Regions from separate parts of the Dietzia sp. oral taxon 368 genome, predicted to be linked through region 2. Evidence: predicted binding sites of a transcription regulator. Region 2 holds the regulator's gene; the other holds the start of a gene.
What was found. The regulator LexA, encoded in region 2, represses DNA repair genes until DNA is damaged. The targets are predictions, from matches to a motif close to CGAACANNTGTTCG.
Positions count from the first base shown of each region.

Region 1: the regulator LexA is predicted to act here: its motif matches at 3,816-3,829, upstream of C3V38_RS01295 (HNH endonuclease signature motif containing protein).

Region 1 covers NZ_CP027238.1:261,369-269,598, forward strand. The annotation lists gene C3V38_RS01275 (sodium:alanine symporter family protein) at 1-801, opposite strand, end outside; gene C3V38_RS01280 (chorismate mutase) at 849-1,130, shown strand; gene C3V38_RS01285 (DUF5701 family protein) at 1,140-1,835, opposite strand; gene pgi (glucose-6-phosphate isomerase) at 1,887-3,545, shown strand; gene C3V38_RS01295 (HNH endonuclease signature motif containing protein) at 3,876-5,768, shown strand; partial or broken gene C3V38_RS01300 (SDR family oxidoreductase) at 5,810-6,565, opposite strand; gene C3V38_RS01305 (DNA-formamidopyrimidine glycosylase family protein) at 6,562-7,437, opposite strand; gene C3V38_RS01310 (cation diffusion facilitator family transporter) at 7,441-8,230, opposite strand, start outside.
Region 2 covers NZ_CP027238.1:3,123,632-3,131,861, forward strand. The annotation lists gene hrpA (ATP-dependent RNA helicase HrpA) at 1-3,262, shown strand, start outside; gene nrdR (transcriptional regulator NrdR) at 3,318-3,773, opposite strand; gene C3V38_RS14610 (hypothetical protein) at 3,885-4,331, opposite strand; gene lexA (transcriptional repressor LexA) at 4,560-5,228, shown strand; gene hflX (GTPase HflX) at 5,300-6,751, opposite strand; gene dapF (diaminopimelate epimerase) at 6,766-7,695, opposite strand; gene C3V38_RS14630 (malate synthase G) at 7,815-8,230, shown strand, end outside.

The DNA.
Region 1 (8,230 bases), 540 kb from region 2:
GGCCGCGGTGCCGGTGAAGGCGTCGGTGAACACCAGGGCGAACGCGGCAGGGATCTGCTCGGCGTTGACGACCAGCACCACGAGCCCGCCGATGATGTAGAGCAGGATCATGAGCGGGACGAACCCGGCGGTGACCCGGCCGATCGACTTGATGCCGCCGAGGAGCACGGCGCCCGTCAGGACGAAGAGGACGATGCCGGTGGTCACGTGGGAGACACCGAACGAGTTCTCCAGCTGGGTGGCCACGGCGTTGCCCTGGGTCATGTTGCCGATGCCGAAGCTGGCCAGGACGGCGAACACCGCGAACACGATTGACAGGACCAGGCCGACCCGCCCGCCGGTACGGCCGAAGATCTCGGCGAAGCCACGGTGGAGGTAGTACTGCGGGCCGCCGGATTGCTCGCCGCGCGCGTCGGTGACGCGGTAGCGCACGCCCAGGAAGGCCTCGGAGTATTTGGACGCCATGCCGACGAGCGCGGTGATCCACATCCAGAACAGCGCACCCGGCCCGCCGAGCGCGATCGCGGTGGCGACGCCGACGATATTGCCGACGCCGACCGTGGCCGCCAGCGCCGTGGTGAGCGCCTGGTACTGCGAGATGTCGCCCTCGCCGCCGTCGTCCTTCCGCTTGACCAGGCCGAGCCGCAGCGCGGGGGCGAGCTTGCGGAACTGCAACGCCCGCAGTCGGATGGTGAGGAAAAGGCCGGTGCCCAGCAGCAGCGGGATGAGGACGAACGGCCCCCAGATCACCGATCCGATGTCGGCGAGAAACGTGTTGATTTCTTCCACGGGCGCAAACATTAGACGGTTGTTCGGTCGCGCCGGGGTGCAGTGGGATAATTCGCTCCATGAGCACCGACCCCGCCGGCACCGACGATCCGCTGTCCGAGGCCGAGATCCAGGAACTGCGGCTGGAGATCGACCGTCTGGACGCCGAGATCCTCGACGCCATCACCCGCCGCAGCGAGATCTCCCGCCGCATCGGCCGCACGCGTATGCAGTCGGGCGGCACCAAGCTCGTGCACACGCGCGAGCTCAAGGTCTACGAGCGCTTCGCATCCCTCGGCGAGGAGGGCCAGACGCTCGCCGGGATGCTCCTCCGCCTGGGCCGCGGCCGGTTGGGGTACTAGGCGACCCGCCTATTGAACCGGTCCCCGCCTGCCGGACGTCGACGCGAAGCCCAGCCATGTGTGGTGGTTGCCCGCCCAGCACCACCCCACCTTGGGCGCGCCCTTGTTCTCCTTGCCGTCGCGTCCGGTGCCGCCGCTGATCCACAGCGCGGGAGTGCGGGAGTCGAGCCCGCCGGTCGGCTTGGGTTTGCGCGAGCCGATGCACATGAAGCACGCGCCCGGCTCGAGCGCGTCGGGTTGCTGCAGGACCCAGCTGATCCCCTCGGAGACGGTCAGCGGTGTGCGTCCGCGGGCGGTCAGTTCCGCGTGCGCGTCGGTGGGGGTCCAGTCCAGCATGTCGTCACCGCGGGTGACGTCGTCGAGAAGGTACAGCGGCGCGTCGGGGAGTGTGATGTCGTCGGTGGGTGTGAAGTCGGCGAGGTCGGTCATGTCGACGACGACGAAGCCCGCCTTCCCGTCGCGGCGCATGAGGGCGGCCAGTCGCGCGGCCGACAGGAGTGAGGGGTGGACGGCCAGAACTGCTCCGCCTTCGTCCCGCCCGTCACCGGATTCGGCGACCAGCGTGCGGGCGTGGTCCCGCAGCTGATCGGCACCGATCCCGGCGAACTCCGGCACGCGGAGTGCGACGAGGCGCTCGGCCTGCGCGGTAACAGAGGAGGCGATGGGGAAGGCCGGTGCAGAATCGGCTGGAGTTACGGGGGTCACATCCCCTGAACAGTGGGCAGCGCGTTCGTATTCCCGGCTAATCTCGCAGCCATGACCGACATCAGCACGACGGAGCAGTGGGCAGCGGTCGAGGGTCTGGTCCCCTCGATCGGCGAGGTGACGTTGCGCGAGTTGTTCGACGCCGATCCCGAACGCGGTCGCCGGATGTCGGTCACGGCGGGCGACCTGCACGTGGACCTGTCCAAGCACCTGGTCACCGACGAGATCCTGCACGCCCTCACCGAACTGGCCCACGCCGCCAGGCTTCCGGCGCAGCGAGCGGCAATGTTCCGGGGCGACCGCATCAACACGACCGAGGACCGGTCCGTCCTCCACACGGCGCTCAGGCTCCCGGCCGATGCCGAGCTCGTCGTCGACGGCTCCGACGTGGTGGCCGACGTCCACGCGGTCCTGGCGCGCATGACCGATCTCGCCGACCGCGTCCGCTCGGGCGAGTGGACCGGGTACACGGGCGAGCGGATCGACACGGTGGTCAACATCGGCATCGGCGGCTCGGACCTCGGCCCGGTGATGGTGGACGCCGCGCTACGCGATCTCCAGACCGCCGGGATCCGCGCGCGCTACGTCTCGAACGTCGACCCTGCGGACCTCACCGCCACCCTCGCCGAGATCAATCCGGCCACCACACTGGTCGTGGTCGCCTCCAAGACGTTCACCACGCAGGAGACGATGGCCAACGCGCATGCGGCGCGGCGGCACTTCATCGAGGCCCTGAGGTCGGAGGACGCGATCGCCTCTCACTTCGTCGCTGTGTCGACCGCCGCGGACAAGGTGGCCGACTTCGGCATCGCCCCGGACAACATGTTCGGTTTCTGGGACTGGGTCGGCGGCCGCTACTCGGTGTCTTCCGCGATCGGCCTGTCGGTGATGATCACGGCGGGCCCGGCGGCGTTCGTCGAGATGCTCGAGGGCTTCCACACCATGGATCTGCACTTCGCGACCGAGGCGCCCGAGCACAACGCGCCGGTCCTCATGGCGCTGCTCGGGATCTGGTACACGTGCTTCCTCGGCGCGCAGTCCAAGGCCGTCATCCCCTACTCCCAGGACCTCCACCGGTTCCCCGCCTACCTGCAGCAGCTCACCATGGAGTCCCTCGGCAAGTCCGTGCGCCTCGACGGTTCGGACGTTACTTATCCGACCGGCGAGGTCTACTGGGGCGAGCCCGGCACGAACGGACAGCACGCCTTCTTCCAGCTGCTCCACCAGGGCACCCAGCTCGTGCCCGTCGACTTCATCGGCGTGGCACGGCCGGCCGCGGACCTGGCCGCCGACGTCCCCGGCTCAGCGGAACCCGTCTCGATGCACGACATGCTCATGGCCAACCTCTTCGCCCAGTCGCGGGTCCTGGCGTTTGGCAAGACCGAGGAGGAGGTCCTCGCCGACGGCGTCGATCCCGCCCTCGCCCCGCACAAGGTCATGCCCGGCAACCGGCCCTCGACGACGATCCTCGCGCCGTCCCTGTCCCCGAGCGTCGTGGGCCAGCTCATCGCGCTGTACGAGCACATCGTGTTCACCCAGGCGGCGATTCTCGGCATCAACGCGTTCGACCAGTGGGGCGTCGAACTGGGTAAGGCACAGGCCGGTGAGCTCCTCTCCGCCCTCACCGCCGAGACCCACCCCGAGCCGGGCTTCGACTCCTCCACGGACTCACTCGTCGAGATCTACCGAGAGGCCCGCGGGCGGCGCTGACGCCGGCCCGGCCGGCGCTGCCGTGGGCCCGGCCAGCGCTGCCGTAGTTCCGGCCGGCGCTGCCGTAGTTCCGGCCGGCCGAACCACCGGCCAGCTCTTCACCGCGGGCGACCCCGGCTCGCACCGGCGTGTCCCGCGCCGCGCGCGGGTCCGCGAACCCTCTCCCCTGTTGGCCGTCGGCCCTCGTCACCGCCCAGAATCTCCCAACGCACTGTCGCCGCCTTCGCCTGACACGTACCTCTTGTGGTGTCGAACACGTGGACGTAGAATAGAACACGTATTCGAGACATGGCGCGGCACGGCCGCACGGTCGACCACGGGGGGTGGGGCATGGACGGCGATCCCGAGCGCACGGCCGGTGGCTCCGCGTCCTCTTCCGGCCCTGCCGGCTCCACTGGCTCGTCCGGTTCTGTCGGCTCGTCCGGTGACGGCGCTGCCGCGGCGTTGACGGGGTTGACGGCGGCGGCGCGGGACGGCTGGGCGACCGAGAACCGCGCGGCCGCGCAGCGCCTGGTCGCCTGCTACGCCCTGCTGCAGGAGTGCTGGCGCGAGTACGGGCACGGTATCGACGGCAGTCACGAGGCCCGCCCCGGCCACGCCGTGGTTGACGGCCTCGTCGCTGCGGCCGGCTATGTGGTAGCGGCGATGTCCATCTCCGCCAGGCGCGCGGAGAAGATGCTGTCCTTCTCCTGGGAACTACACACCCGCTACCCGGCCATCCTGGAGGCCATGGCCGCCGGGCTGATGGAACAACGCGTCGCCGAACTACTCGCCCGGCAGATGGCCACCGTCCGCGGTGATGTCCTCGAGCAGGTCCAACGCCAGGTCGTCGACGACTACCTGAACGGCATCGCCGCCGGTATCCGGCTGGGCGACAAAGCCCTACGCGATGAGATCGATGCCGTCATCGGCCGCCACGACCCCGACGCCATCCGCCTGCGCAAAGAAGACGCCAGCCGCACCCGCGGCGTGCGCATCGGCAAAGGCGTCGACGGCATGTCCACCGTCTCCGCCCTGCTGGCCACCGAGGAAGCCGCCGTGTTGGCCGAAGCCCTCGACCAACGCGTCGCCGAACACCAGGCCGCCGACGACGACGCCACCGCCGCTGCTGCCGCGCGGACCGCCGACCCCGATACCGACCCGGACGAGCCGGAGCCGAACTACTCCACAGCCGAACGCCGCGCCGACGCCCTGATGTCCCTGATCTGCGGCGACACCCCCACCCACCCCGACGCTGCCGACACGTCCAATGACGCTCACGGCGCCGCGGGCGCGCCCGCCACCGCGGGCGGTCGGGCTCCGGTGTTGCGGCCGAAGGTCACCGTCATCGCCACCGGAGACAACGGCCGCGACGAACACGGCGCCCGAGTGGAGTTCACCCGCACCGGCGAAGCGGCCCTGCAGACCCTGCTGGAGATGCTCGCCACCTCGGATGGGGCCTCGTTCGAGCAGGTCGACCCGCACATCGGCGCCGCCGACGACACAGATGCGGCCCTGAGATATCGGCCGAGTGCCCAGTTGGCGCGCCGGGTCCGGCTCCGCGACGGCACCTGCCGCCACCCCGGATGCGCGATCCCCGCTGATGATTGTGACCTGGATCATGTGGTGCCGTTCAACCACGCCGACCCCGCCGCCGGTGGCCTGACCATCGAGGCGAACCTGGTGGCCCAATGCCGGCGCCATCACCGGTTCAAAACGTTCTCCGACTGGACCTACAAGCTCCAGCCCGACGGCACCTTAATCGTGACCACCCCCGACGGCACCGTCATGCTCACCCGCCCCGACGGGCCGCTGGCCCAGTACCGACGCGAACAACAACGCGACGAGGCCGATGCCTGGGCGCGTCAGCAACGCCGCAACCCCAGCCCCGTCTACGGGGCCGGGGTCCTGGACGAGGCGACCTACTTCGCCCGCCGCGCCCAACGCCTGGCCCGCGAACGCGCCCGCACCGCCGCCCGCAACGCCGCCGAAGCCACCGACGCCGCACCGACCTCGCCGCCACCCGACACCGGCGCCGAGGCAGCCGAGACCGCCCCAGACCCGAACGCGGGTCCGGACTCGAACACGGCCCCGGGCCCGGCCCCGCGTGAGCGTATGACCCCCGCCGCGGCCAGCCGCTGGTGGGAACGCAACAAACCCACCGACAGCACCCTGGAAAAAGCCATCCTCCACGCCCTCCACCAACACCTCGACGAACTCCTCCAACCACCACCACCCTTCTAAGGCGGGTGGAAGTGCAAGCTCGAGATGATTCCGCGGCGACCTCAGACGAAGCGGCGGCTGACCTTCTCCGGGAGCAGCGTGAGCAGCGGGCCGATCACCTTCCAGGGCTTGGCCGGGACGAGCGCGCGGACGGGCTCCGCATCGATCGTCTTGACCAGCGCGTCGACGCCTTCGTCGAACTCCGTCATCAGCGCGGTCTTCACCGATCGGTTGATGTCCGTGCGGATGTAACCGGGGAGGATGTCCGTCACCTTGATACGGCTTCCGGCGCTGTCGAGTTCGGCGTACATCCCCTGCGCCAGGGACGAGACGAAAGCCTTGGTGGCGCCGTACGTGTTCTGCGCCTTGGGCATCCCCCGCAGCGCACTCACAGACGAGATGAACACCAGGTGCCCCTCCCCTCGCGCGAGCAGCAGCTGAGTCGCCGCCTCGGCCTGGTTGAGAGTGCCGATCACGTTCACCATCGCGGTCTCGCGATTGGCGTGCGCCTTGCCCGTGCCGATAGAAGCGCCCTTGCCCAGCCCGGCGTTGAGCACGAACCTGTCGATCCCACCGAGCTCCGCGTCCAGCTCGCGGAAGACCCGCTCCACCGCCTACCCGTCGGCCACATCAAGCTCGCGAACGGCGACGGTGATCGACGGGTTGGCGGCCACCAGCTCGGCGCGCAGCTCCTCGAGGCGGTCGAGACGCCGTGCGCACAGTGCCAGGTTCTTGCCGTGCGCCGCCCAGCGGCGGGCCATACCCTCGCCGAGCCCGGAGCTGGCCCCGGTGATCAGGATCGTCTTGCGGTCGGTCACGAGTTCTCCTCAGTTGGCGATGCGCCCAGTGTGGCACGGCTCGGCTGGCAGGACGGGCAGCGGTACGCGATGCGGTCGAGCGAATCACTCGGCTCATCGGGGTTCGCGAGGCCGCCGAGGCGGAAGGTCTCCACCTCGGTCCCGCACCGTCTGCACGGTTTGCCGTCGCGGCCGTACACCCACAACTCGCGACCACGCCGGGCCTCGCCCGTGGTCACCCGGACGACACGGTCGGCGTTCGCCACCAACATCCTGCGTGCGAGCCTCACCATCGCCGGGAGATCCCGGACCGTCTCGACGGGATCGCGCGGGTCCACTCCCCGCACGAAACACAACTCGGCGCGGTAGACGGTGCCGATGCCCGCGAGGTTGCGCTGGTCGAGGAGCGCCTCGCCGATGGTGCGGGTGGGACGTTCCTCGATGCGCCGCACGACCTCGGCCACGCTGGCCGCCGGATCCCAGTCGGCACCGAGGAGGTCGGGCCCGAGGTGCTCGACAGCGACGTCGGCTTCGGCGGGCGACAGGGCGCGCAGGAAACCGAGTTCGGTCCCCACCACCTCGACGTCGTCCGCGCGCAGGACGAGCCGGGCGGTGTGTGCGGGGAACCGCCACCTCTCCCCGGCGCGGAGCACGAGGACCCGGCCCTCCATCTTGAGGTGGAGGTGGAGGGTGACGGGGTCACGCCCCTGGTCGTCGGGCCCGATGTCGACGAAGAGGTGCTTGCCCCGCGACCGGGCAGCCTTCACGGTCCTCCCGCGCAGGTCGACCGCGGCGAACCTCGGCACCCGGAGTTCGCCCCGGTCCAGGGTCCGCCCGGCGAGTGCGGCGTCAACCCGCGTGGCCGCGCGGTGGACCGTGTCTCCCTCGGGCACGGCTCACCACCCCAGTTCGCGGCAGCCGCCGACGCCCGCGGTCTCGATCTGCACGGTCACGTGCTCGATCCCGTGCTCGTCGAACAGGACACGTCGGGCATCGTCGAGCACCTCGGCGTGGTCCGCGTCCGGGGCGACGACCAGATGGACGGTCCCCACGTCCATCCCGGACGTGAGTGTCCAGAGGTGGAGGTCGTGCACCTCCTTCACGTCGCGCAGGACGCCGAGCTGGGCCTCGACCGCGGCGGGTTCAACACCGGCCGGGGCGTGCTGGGCGAGGACTGCGAGGACCTGCCGGCCGAGCGCCACCGCGCGGACCACGATGAACACCGCGATCGCCGCGGCCACCACGAGGTCCCAGACCGTCGACCCGGTGGTACGTATCAGCAGCGCGGCCGCGATCACCCCGACCGACCCGGCGGCGTCGGCGAGGACCTCGAGGTAGGCGCCACGTACCGCGAGGCTCTCGTCGGACCCGCCACGGAGCAGCAGGAGGGAGATGACGTTGACGACCAGGCCGAGCACGCCGACGACGAGCATCGTCCCGGTGGCGACGGGCGTATCGGAGCCGAGGCGGCCGAGCGCCTCGACCAGAACGTACACGCCCATTCCGAGCATGATGAGCACGGCGAGGCCGGAGGCGAAGATCTCCACGCGGTAGCGGCCGAACGTTCGCCGGCCGGTGGAGTCGGGACGGGTGGCGATGATCGTCGCGAGGAGAGCCGCACCGAGAGCGACGACGTCTGCCCCCATGTGGCCGGCGTCGGAGAGCAGGGCGAGGGAGCCGGAGAGC
Region 2 (8,230 bases):
CCCGGACCTCAAGCTCATCATCACCTCCGCGACCATCGACCCCGAACGGTTCGCCCGCCACTTCGCGGGCCCCGACGGTCGCCCCGCCCCGGTCATCGAGGTCTCCGGACGCACCTTCCCCGTGGAGATCCGCTACCGGCCGCTCCAGGTCGAGCACGGGGACCGGGTGATCGACCTCGACCCCCTCGACGCGCTCGCCGACGCCGTGGCGGAACTGCTGCGCGAGGACGACGGCGATGTTCTGGTCTTCCTCTCGGGCGAGCGTGAGATCCGCGACGCCGAGGAGGTGCTGCGTGGCCGGAAATTCCGCAACACGGAGATCTTCCCGCTGTTCGCGCGCCTCACCGCCGCGGAGCAGCAGCGCGCCTTCCGCGCCCACTCCACCCGCCGGGTGGTGCTGTCGACCAACATCGCCGAGACCTCGGTGACCGTCCCCGGCATCCGCTACGTCGTCGACACCGGACTGGCGCGCATCTCGCGGTACTCCACCCGTACCAAGGTCCAGCGACTTCCGATCGAACCGATCTCCCAGGCCTCCGCCGCGCAGCGCGCGGGCCGCTGCGGTCGCGTGGCCGACGGCATCTGCATCCGCCTGTACTCGGAGGCGGACTTCGAGGCGCGGCCGGAGTTCACCGACCCCGAGATCCTGCGCACCAACCTCGCCTCCGTGATCCTGTCTATGGCGGATCTCGATCTCGGTCCCGTCGACGACTTCCCCTTCGTCGAGCCGCCGGACCGCAAGGCGGTCCGTGACGGCATGACCCTGCTCACCGAGCTGGGAGCGCTGAGGGTCGACGACGACGAGCGCCCTCACCTGACCGAGGTGGGCCGCGACATGGCCGCACTCCCCCTCGACCCGCGACTGGCCCGGATGGTGGTGGAGGGCCACCGCAACGGGGCGCTGGGTGACGTGCTCGTGGTGGTCGCCGCCCTCACCGTGCAGGACGTCCGGGAGCGGCCCGCCGAGGAGCGGGACAAGGCCGACCAGTTCCATCGTCGCTTCACCGACAAGACGTCCGATTTCCTGGGCCACCTCAACCTCTGGCGCTACCTCACCGAGCAGCGCCGCGAGCTCTCCGGCAGCGCGTTCCGCAAGATGTGCAAGGCGGAGTACCTGCACTGGCTCCGGATCCGCGAATGGCAGGACCTCAACACCCAACTGCGGAGCATGTGCCGCGAACGCGGCTGGCACCCGCCGTCCGGCCAGGCGTCCGAGGACGATCTGCACAAGGCGATCCTCACGGGCCTGCTCACCAATGTCGGCATGCGCGACGAGGACGCCCGCGAGTTCCGCGGAACCCGCGGCATCCGATTCCAGGTCTTCCCCGGCTCGGACCTGGCCCGGAAGCCACCCCGGTGGGTCATGGCTTCCGAGCTCGTAGAGACCTCACGGCTGTGGGCCCGCGACGTGGCGCGCATCGACCCCGCGTGGATCGAGCAGCTCGGCGGCCACCTCACCCGCACCCAGTACTCCGAACCACACTGGTCGGACGCCCGCGGCGCCGCCATGGCCTACGAGAAGGTCCTCCTGCTGGGCCTGACCGTCGTGGAGGCGCGCCGAGTGCTGCTGTCCCGGGTGGACACTCCCCTGGCGCGGGAAATGCTCGTCCGACACGGGATCGTCGAGGGCCGACTCGACACGCGCGTCCCGGTCATCCGCGAGAACGCCGAGGCCGTGGCGCAGGCGAGGGAGTTGGAGACCCGCAGCCGTCGCCGTGACCTGGTGATCGACGACGAGGCCCTGGTCGCGTTCTACCTCGAGCGGCTCCCCGGCGACATCACCTCCGGCCGTCACCTCGAGTCATGGTGGAAGAAGCGCGGCCACCGCGACCCGGACTCGATCCGGCTGACCCCCGCCGACATCCGGACCTCGGAGGCCGCCCCCGACGCGGGGGACTTCCCGCCGTTCTGGCAGCAGGGCGACCGACGATTCGAGCTGCGCTACGAGTTCGATCCGGGTGTCGCCGCCGACGGCATCACCGTCCGAATCCCGCTGCCTCAGCTGTCCTCGGTGACCACGGCCGGTTTCGAGTGGCTGGTCCCCGGTCTCCGCGAAGAGCTCTACACGGAGATGCTGCGCACCCTCCCCAAGTACCTCCGGCGGCTCTGCTCGCCGCCCGCGGAATACGCCGCCCTGCTCGCCCGGGACGTCACCCCGCGTTCGGCTCCTCTGCCGGTGGCCCTGGCACAGGCGCTGTCCGCCCGGATCGGCACGACGGTCGACCCCCGTGAGTTCGACCCCACGAAGCTCCCCGATCACCTGCGGACGCGGTTCGAGGTGGTCGACGGCGAGACGGTCGTCGCATCCGGGACCGACCTCGGGGCGCTGCGGACGCGTCTGCGGGACAAGGTGCGCGACACCCTCAACACCCGGCTCGTGCCGGACGACGGGCCGTTCCGACAGTGGAGTGCCGACACCATCGGGGATCTCGCCCCGTCGGTCACCGGCACGGTGGACGGCGTCGAGGTGACGGTCTACCCCGCCCTGCGCGTCGATGCGGACGGCATCCACCGGGTCGCGTGCGCGACGGAGGAGGAACGCCGGACCAGGCAGGCGTCGGCGGTACTCACACTGATCTCCACCGACCTCGTCTCCGCCTCGTCGATCCTGCGCGGCCGACCGGTCAAGCAGCGCCTGGCGCTGACCCAGTACCCGCACGGGGGCGTCGAGGCGTTGGTCTCGGACGCCGCGTTGGCTGCCTGCGGACGGATCATCGCCCGCCGCAAGGGCGCTCCGGTACTGACGGTCGCGGACTTCACCGAGCTGCGGAACGCCGCCAGGGCCGAGGTACCGGGGGCCGTGGCGTCGACGATCTCGGCGGCGGTACCGGCCCTGGTCTCGGCCCAGCGGGTGTTCGCGCGCGTGGCGGAGGTCCCGGCGGAGATCGCCGAAGCGGTGTCCCCGTCACTCGAATTCCTCGTGGGCAAGGGGTTCCTGGCGCGTCATCCGGTCGATGTCCTGCCACACCTGGAGCGCCATGTGAAGGCGGTCGGCGTCCGGCTCGACATGGCGGAGACGACTCCCGATCGGCACCGGCAGCTGACGGCGAGGTTGGCCCGGTCGGAGGAGACGGTGGAGGAGGCGTGCGCGGCCCTGCGCCGGCGACCGGGTGGCGCGCGCGCGTCACGCGAGCTGCGGTGGCTGCTGGCCGAGTACAGGGTGGGGCTGTTCGCGCAGTCCCTGGGTACGGCCCGCCCGGTTTCGGCCGAGCGGATCGAGAAGGCGGTGGCGTCGGCGCTCGCGCCCCGGGCCCGGCGCTGACCGCTCGCGTCGGCGGCTCGGGGCGGGCGCCGGCCGCCGCGGTGACTGAGCGGACTCAGCGGCTCGTGCGGCGGTCTTTCAGTGCGATGATCTCTCGTTCGAAGTCGTCGGCCGAACTGAACTGCTTGTAAACGGAGGCGAAGCGGAGGTAGGCGACTTCGTCGAGGTCCTGGAGGGGTCCGAGGATCGCGAGCCCGATCTCGTGTGCGGGCACCTCGGAGGCGCCACGTGCGCGGACGGCGTCCTCGACCTGCTGGGCGAGACGCCGTAGGGCGTCCTCGTCGACGGAGCGGCCCTGGCAGGCCCGGCGGACTCCGCGGACCACCTTATCGCGGCTGAAAGCCTCGGTGACGCCGTTGCGTTTGAGGACTGTCAGCAGAGGCGTCTCGAGCGTGGTGAAGCGGTGCCCGCATTCGGGGCACTCTCGGCGGCGCCGGATCGCCTGCCCCTCGTCGACCGACCGTGAATCGATCACCCGGGAGTCCTCGTTGTGGCATGTAGGGCAGTACATTCCCGTGTGGCCCTTCGTCGACCGGACTGCGCGCCTCCCGGGTCGTGGCCCACGGGACGCGGGGACGATTGACCACCGTCCCCGGCTCATTCTAGGAGGCCCGGGTGCCTGTCACGCGTAGGCGGGCCCGCCGAGGAACGCCACGGCCAGGAGCATGATCACCCCGAAGACGATGCCGCAGGCCAGAAGTGCCCACGCGGGCACGTCGTCGACGACACAGGCCGGGGCCGGTGCCTCGATGCGGCAGGCGCGCACTTGATCGGCCGACACCGGACGGGTCCTGTCGGCCAGCCTCGGGGTGGGCATCCGCGAGGCCGTCGGCGCCAGGGCGGGGCGGCGGTCTGCGGGCGCGCCACGGCGGGGCGCGGCGGCGTCGTGCCGACCCACCGGCCGTGCGCCGGGCCGGGTCACGCCGCGTCCGCGAGTCCGCGGATCCGCGGCCGGGTTGGCGTTGACGCCGTGATCCACGCGGTGCATCGAAGCGCGGTGCTCCGCCGGGCAGATCTCCGTCCACCGCACCGTGGAGTCGGTGTGCGAGTGCAGCTCCAGAACGGTCATGTCCACTCCCTGCTCGATACGATGTGCGAAAGGCGTTCGCACATCCGTATGGATTGCTCAGTACATCTGTTCGAATTTGAACACGTCTAGAGTTGTATCACGCGACTCCGACACGATCACCATTCCGCGGTGAAATTCTTCGAACGTGTGTGTGGCGATCCCCGTTCCGGGGTTATAGGGTGTACACAGATGACGACGTCGAACATCCATTCGCCGAAGGGACCCGCCATGCCGAAGCCCGACTTCGACTCACTGACAGACCGCCAGAAGAGTGTGTTGCTGCACATCCACGACACGGTCAAGGAGCGCGGCTACCCCCCGAGCATCCGCGAGATCGGTGACGCCGTGGGACTGCAGTCGACATCGTCGGTCGCCCATCAGTTACGAACTCTGGAGAAGAAGGGCTTCCTGACCCGGGACCCGCACAAGCCGCGCGCGGTCGACGTGCACGGTGTCCCGGGGCAGAAGACCCGCGGTCGCCGGTCCCCGACCAGCGAGGTCCGTCGCCCTAGCGGGGCGGTCGAGCCCGTCTATGTCCCGGTCCTCGGTCGGATCGCGGCGGGTGGACCCATCCTCGCCGAGCAGGCCGTGGAGGAGGTCTTCCCCCTCCCGTCCGACCTCGTCGGGTCCGGAGATCTGTTCATGCTCCGGGTCGTCGGTGAGTCGATGATCGACGCGGCGATCTGCGACGGCGACTACGTCGTGGTGCGGCGGCAGAACGTCGCGGACAACGGCGAGATCGTCGCCGCGATGATCGACGGCGAGGCGACCGTGAAAACGTTCCGCAAGGACTCCTCCGGGGTCTGGTTGCTGCCCCACAACCCGTCCTTCAGTCCCATCCCGGGCGAGCACGCCACGATCCTCGGCAAGGTCGTGACGGTGTTCCGAAAGCTCTGAGCCGCGCTCGATGACGAGAACGCCGCCTGTCCCACGATCGGATCAGGCGGCGTTCTCGTCGTTCCAGCGGGTCAGGCGGCTCCGTTGCGCGTGCCACCATCCGTGACGAACTCGCCGAGCTCACCGGCCACCGAAGCGGGCAGCCGCACCACCATCCGCGTCCCGCGGTCGGTGTGCTCCTCCTCGACCACCGCGCCCTCGGTGTGGACCCGTGCGACCACGTCACCTCGGGTATACGGGACCTCGAGAGTCACCTCCCTGTCCCCGGACGCCACGATCTGCACGATTCGTTCGAGCAGCTCGTCGAGGCCCTGCCCGGTGGCCGCGGAGACGAAGACCGCGTCCGGCAACGCGTGGTGCAGCTCCGTGAGCACAACCGGGTCGGCCGCGTCGATCTTGTTGATAACCAGCAGCTCCCGCGGGCGTTCGGCGTTCTGCTCCTCGACCACCTCGTTGATCACCTTGCGAACCGCATCGATCTGGCGGAGCGGGAACGCGTCGGACCCGTCGACCACGTGCAGCAACAGTTCGGAATCGACGACCTCCTCAAGCGTCGACCGGAACGCCTCGACCAACTGCGTGGGCAGGTGTCGGACGAAGCCGACCGTGTCGGTGAACACGACCGACCGTCCGTCGGGGAGGTCGGCGCGGCGGGTGGTGGGATCGAGAGTGGCGAACAGTGCGTTCTGTACGAGGACGCCGGCGCCGGTGATCCTGTTCAGTAGACTCGACTTTCCGGCGTTGGTGTAGCCTGCGATCGCGATGGACGGAACCGGCGTGGCTCTCCTGCGGTAGCGCTTGGTGTCGCGGGACTGCTTCATCCCCTTGATCTCGCGACGTAGCCGCGCCATCCGCTCGCGGATCCGGCGCCTGTCCGTCTCGATCTTGGTCTCACCGGGGCCTCGCAGGCCGACACCGCCGTTACTGCCGGCCCGTCCACCCGCCTGCCGGGAGAGCGACTCGCCCCACCCGCGGAGGCGGGGGAGCATGTACTCCATCTGGGCGAGGGTCACCTGGGCCTTACCCTCGCGGCTTGTCGCATGCTGGGCGAAGATGTCGAGGATCAACGCCGTCCGGTCGATGACCTTGACGTTGACCGCCTTCTCCAGAGCCAGGAGCTGGCCCGGGGTGAGCTCGCCATCGCAGATCACGGTGTCGGCGCCCGTCGCGGCGATGACGTCCTTGAGGACGCTCACCTTCCCGGAACCGATGAACGTCGCCGCATCCGGCTTGTCGCGTCGTTGGATCAGGGCGTCGCAGACCTCCGCGCCCGCCGTCTCGGCTAGCTGGGCGAGTTCCGCCATCGCGGCATCGGCCTGGGCTGCGGACCCCTCGGTCCACACGCCCACGAGTACGACCCGCTCCAGGCGGAGCTGACGGTACTCGGCGTCGTTGACGTCCTGGAGTTCGGTGGACAGACCCGCCACCCGGCGCAGAAAGGATCTCTCCTCGAGCTGCAGTTCGCCGATAGATGGATCGAGGTCTCGTGTCGGCCGGTCAGCGGCCGTGTGATCGATAGTCATTCTCCGGCATCATCTCACATCGGAGCCGTCCGTGTCCCCTGTGCGGGCGTGTGATATGCACCGCCGTGGAACCGGCCGGCGGCGACGAGAGCGGACGGGCCGGTGAGGGCGGAACCGCTCTCGGTCAGGGTCACCCCGACCTCGCCGCCGGGCACCGACACGACGACGTCTCCCGTACCGCGACCGGCATCGGCGAGGGCCGCCACCGCCGTCGCGACGATCCCGGTCCCGCACGACATCGTCTCGCCGGCCCCCCGCTCGTGGACGCGCATGGCCACTCGGCCGTCGGACAGGGGCGTCGCGATCTCCACGTTGACGCCGTGCGGGAAGAAGTCGCGGTCGAACACCGGGGGATCCCCGACCGGCAGGGTGGCCAGGGTCGCGGCGTCCAATCCGGGGACGACACAGGCCAGGTGGGGATTGCCCATGTCGACGGCCACTCCCGCGAAGGTGCGGCCACCGAGCTCTGTCGAGGACAGCCCGAGCAACCGCGGCTCCCCCATGTCGACCCGGACGGTGGCGTCGTCACCCGAACGGGAGACGATCGTCGCGGGCCGGGGCCCGGAACGTGTGCCGATCGCGATGGTCCCGGCCTCGGATCGCCCCGTGGCGACGAGGGCGTGCGCGAACACCCGGACACCGTTGCCGCACATCTCCGCGATCGAACCGTCGGCGTTGCGGTAGTCCATGAACCAGTCCGAGGCACCCACCCCGTCCGGGAGCGCGGGGAGCACTCCACGATCGACGAGAGCACCTGCGGTGGCGATCCTGAGGATCCCGTCGGCGCCGATTCCACCGCGACGATGACAGAGCGCTCGGACCAGAGCCTCGTCGAGATTCAGCACCGCGTCATCGTCGGGCAGGATCACGAAGTCGTTGAGCGTGCCGTGGCCCTTGAGGAAGGAGATGCCGTCGGTGCTCGACGGCGTGTGGTCCGGAGTCATGACGCGATCGTACTCGCGGCGGGATCGGCGTTCCGCACTGCGGAAATGACGGATGAAGCGCCGTGACGAGGACATTAGAGTCGGTCGGGAGAACGATCCCCTACCTGAGGAGAGCATCGATGTCCGAACGCATCACCGTCGGCGGTATCCAGGTCGACGAGGTCCTCTACGACTTCGTCAACACGCAGGCGATTCCGGGCACCGGGGTCGACCCCGACGCGTTCTGGGCCGGTGCGTCCGAGATCTTCGCCGACCTCGCTCCCCGGAACCGCGAGCTGCTCGCCGCGCGCGACGACCTGCAGTCGAAGATTGACGCGTGGCACCACGAGAACCCGGCGCCGATCGATCAGGCCGCCTACAAGGCGTTCCTTCAGGAGATCGGCTACCTGGTGCCGGAGCCCGGATCGGTCTCGGTGACCACGGAGAACGTCGACGCGGAGATCGCTACGGTCGCCGGGCCGCAGCTGGTCGTCCCGGTCACGAACGCGCGGTTCGCCATCAACGCCGGGAACGCCCGGTGGGGTTCGCTCTATGA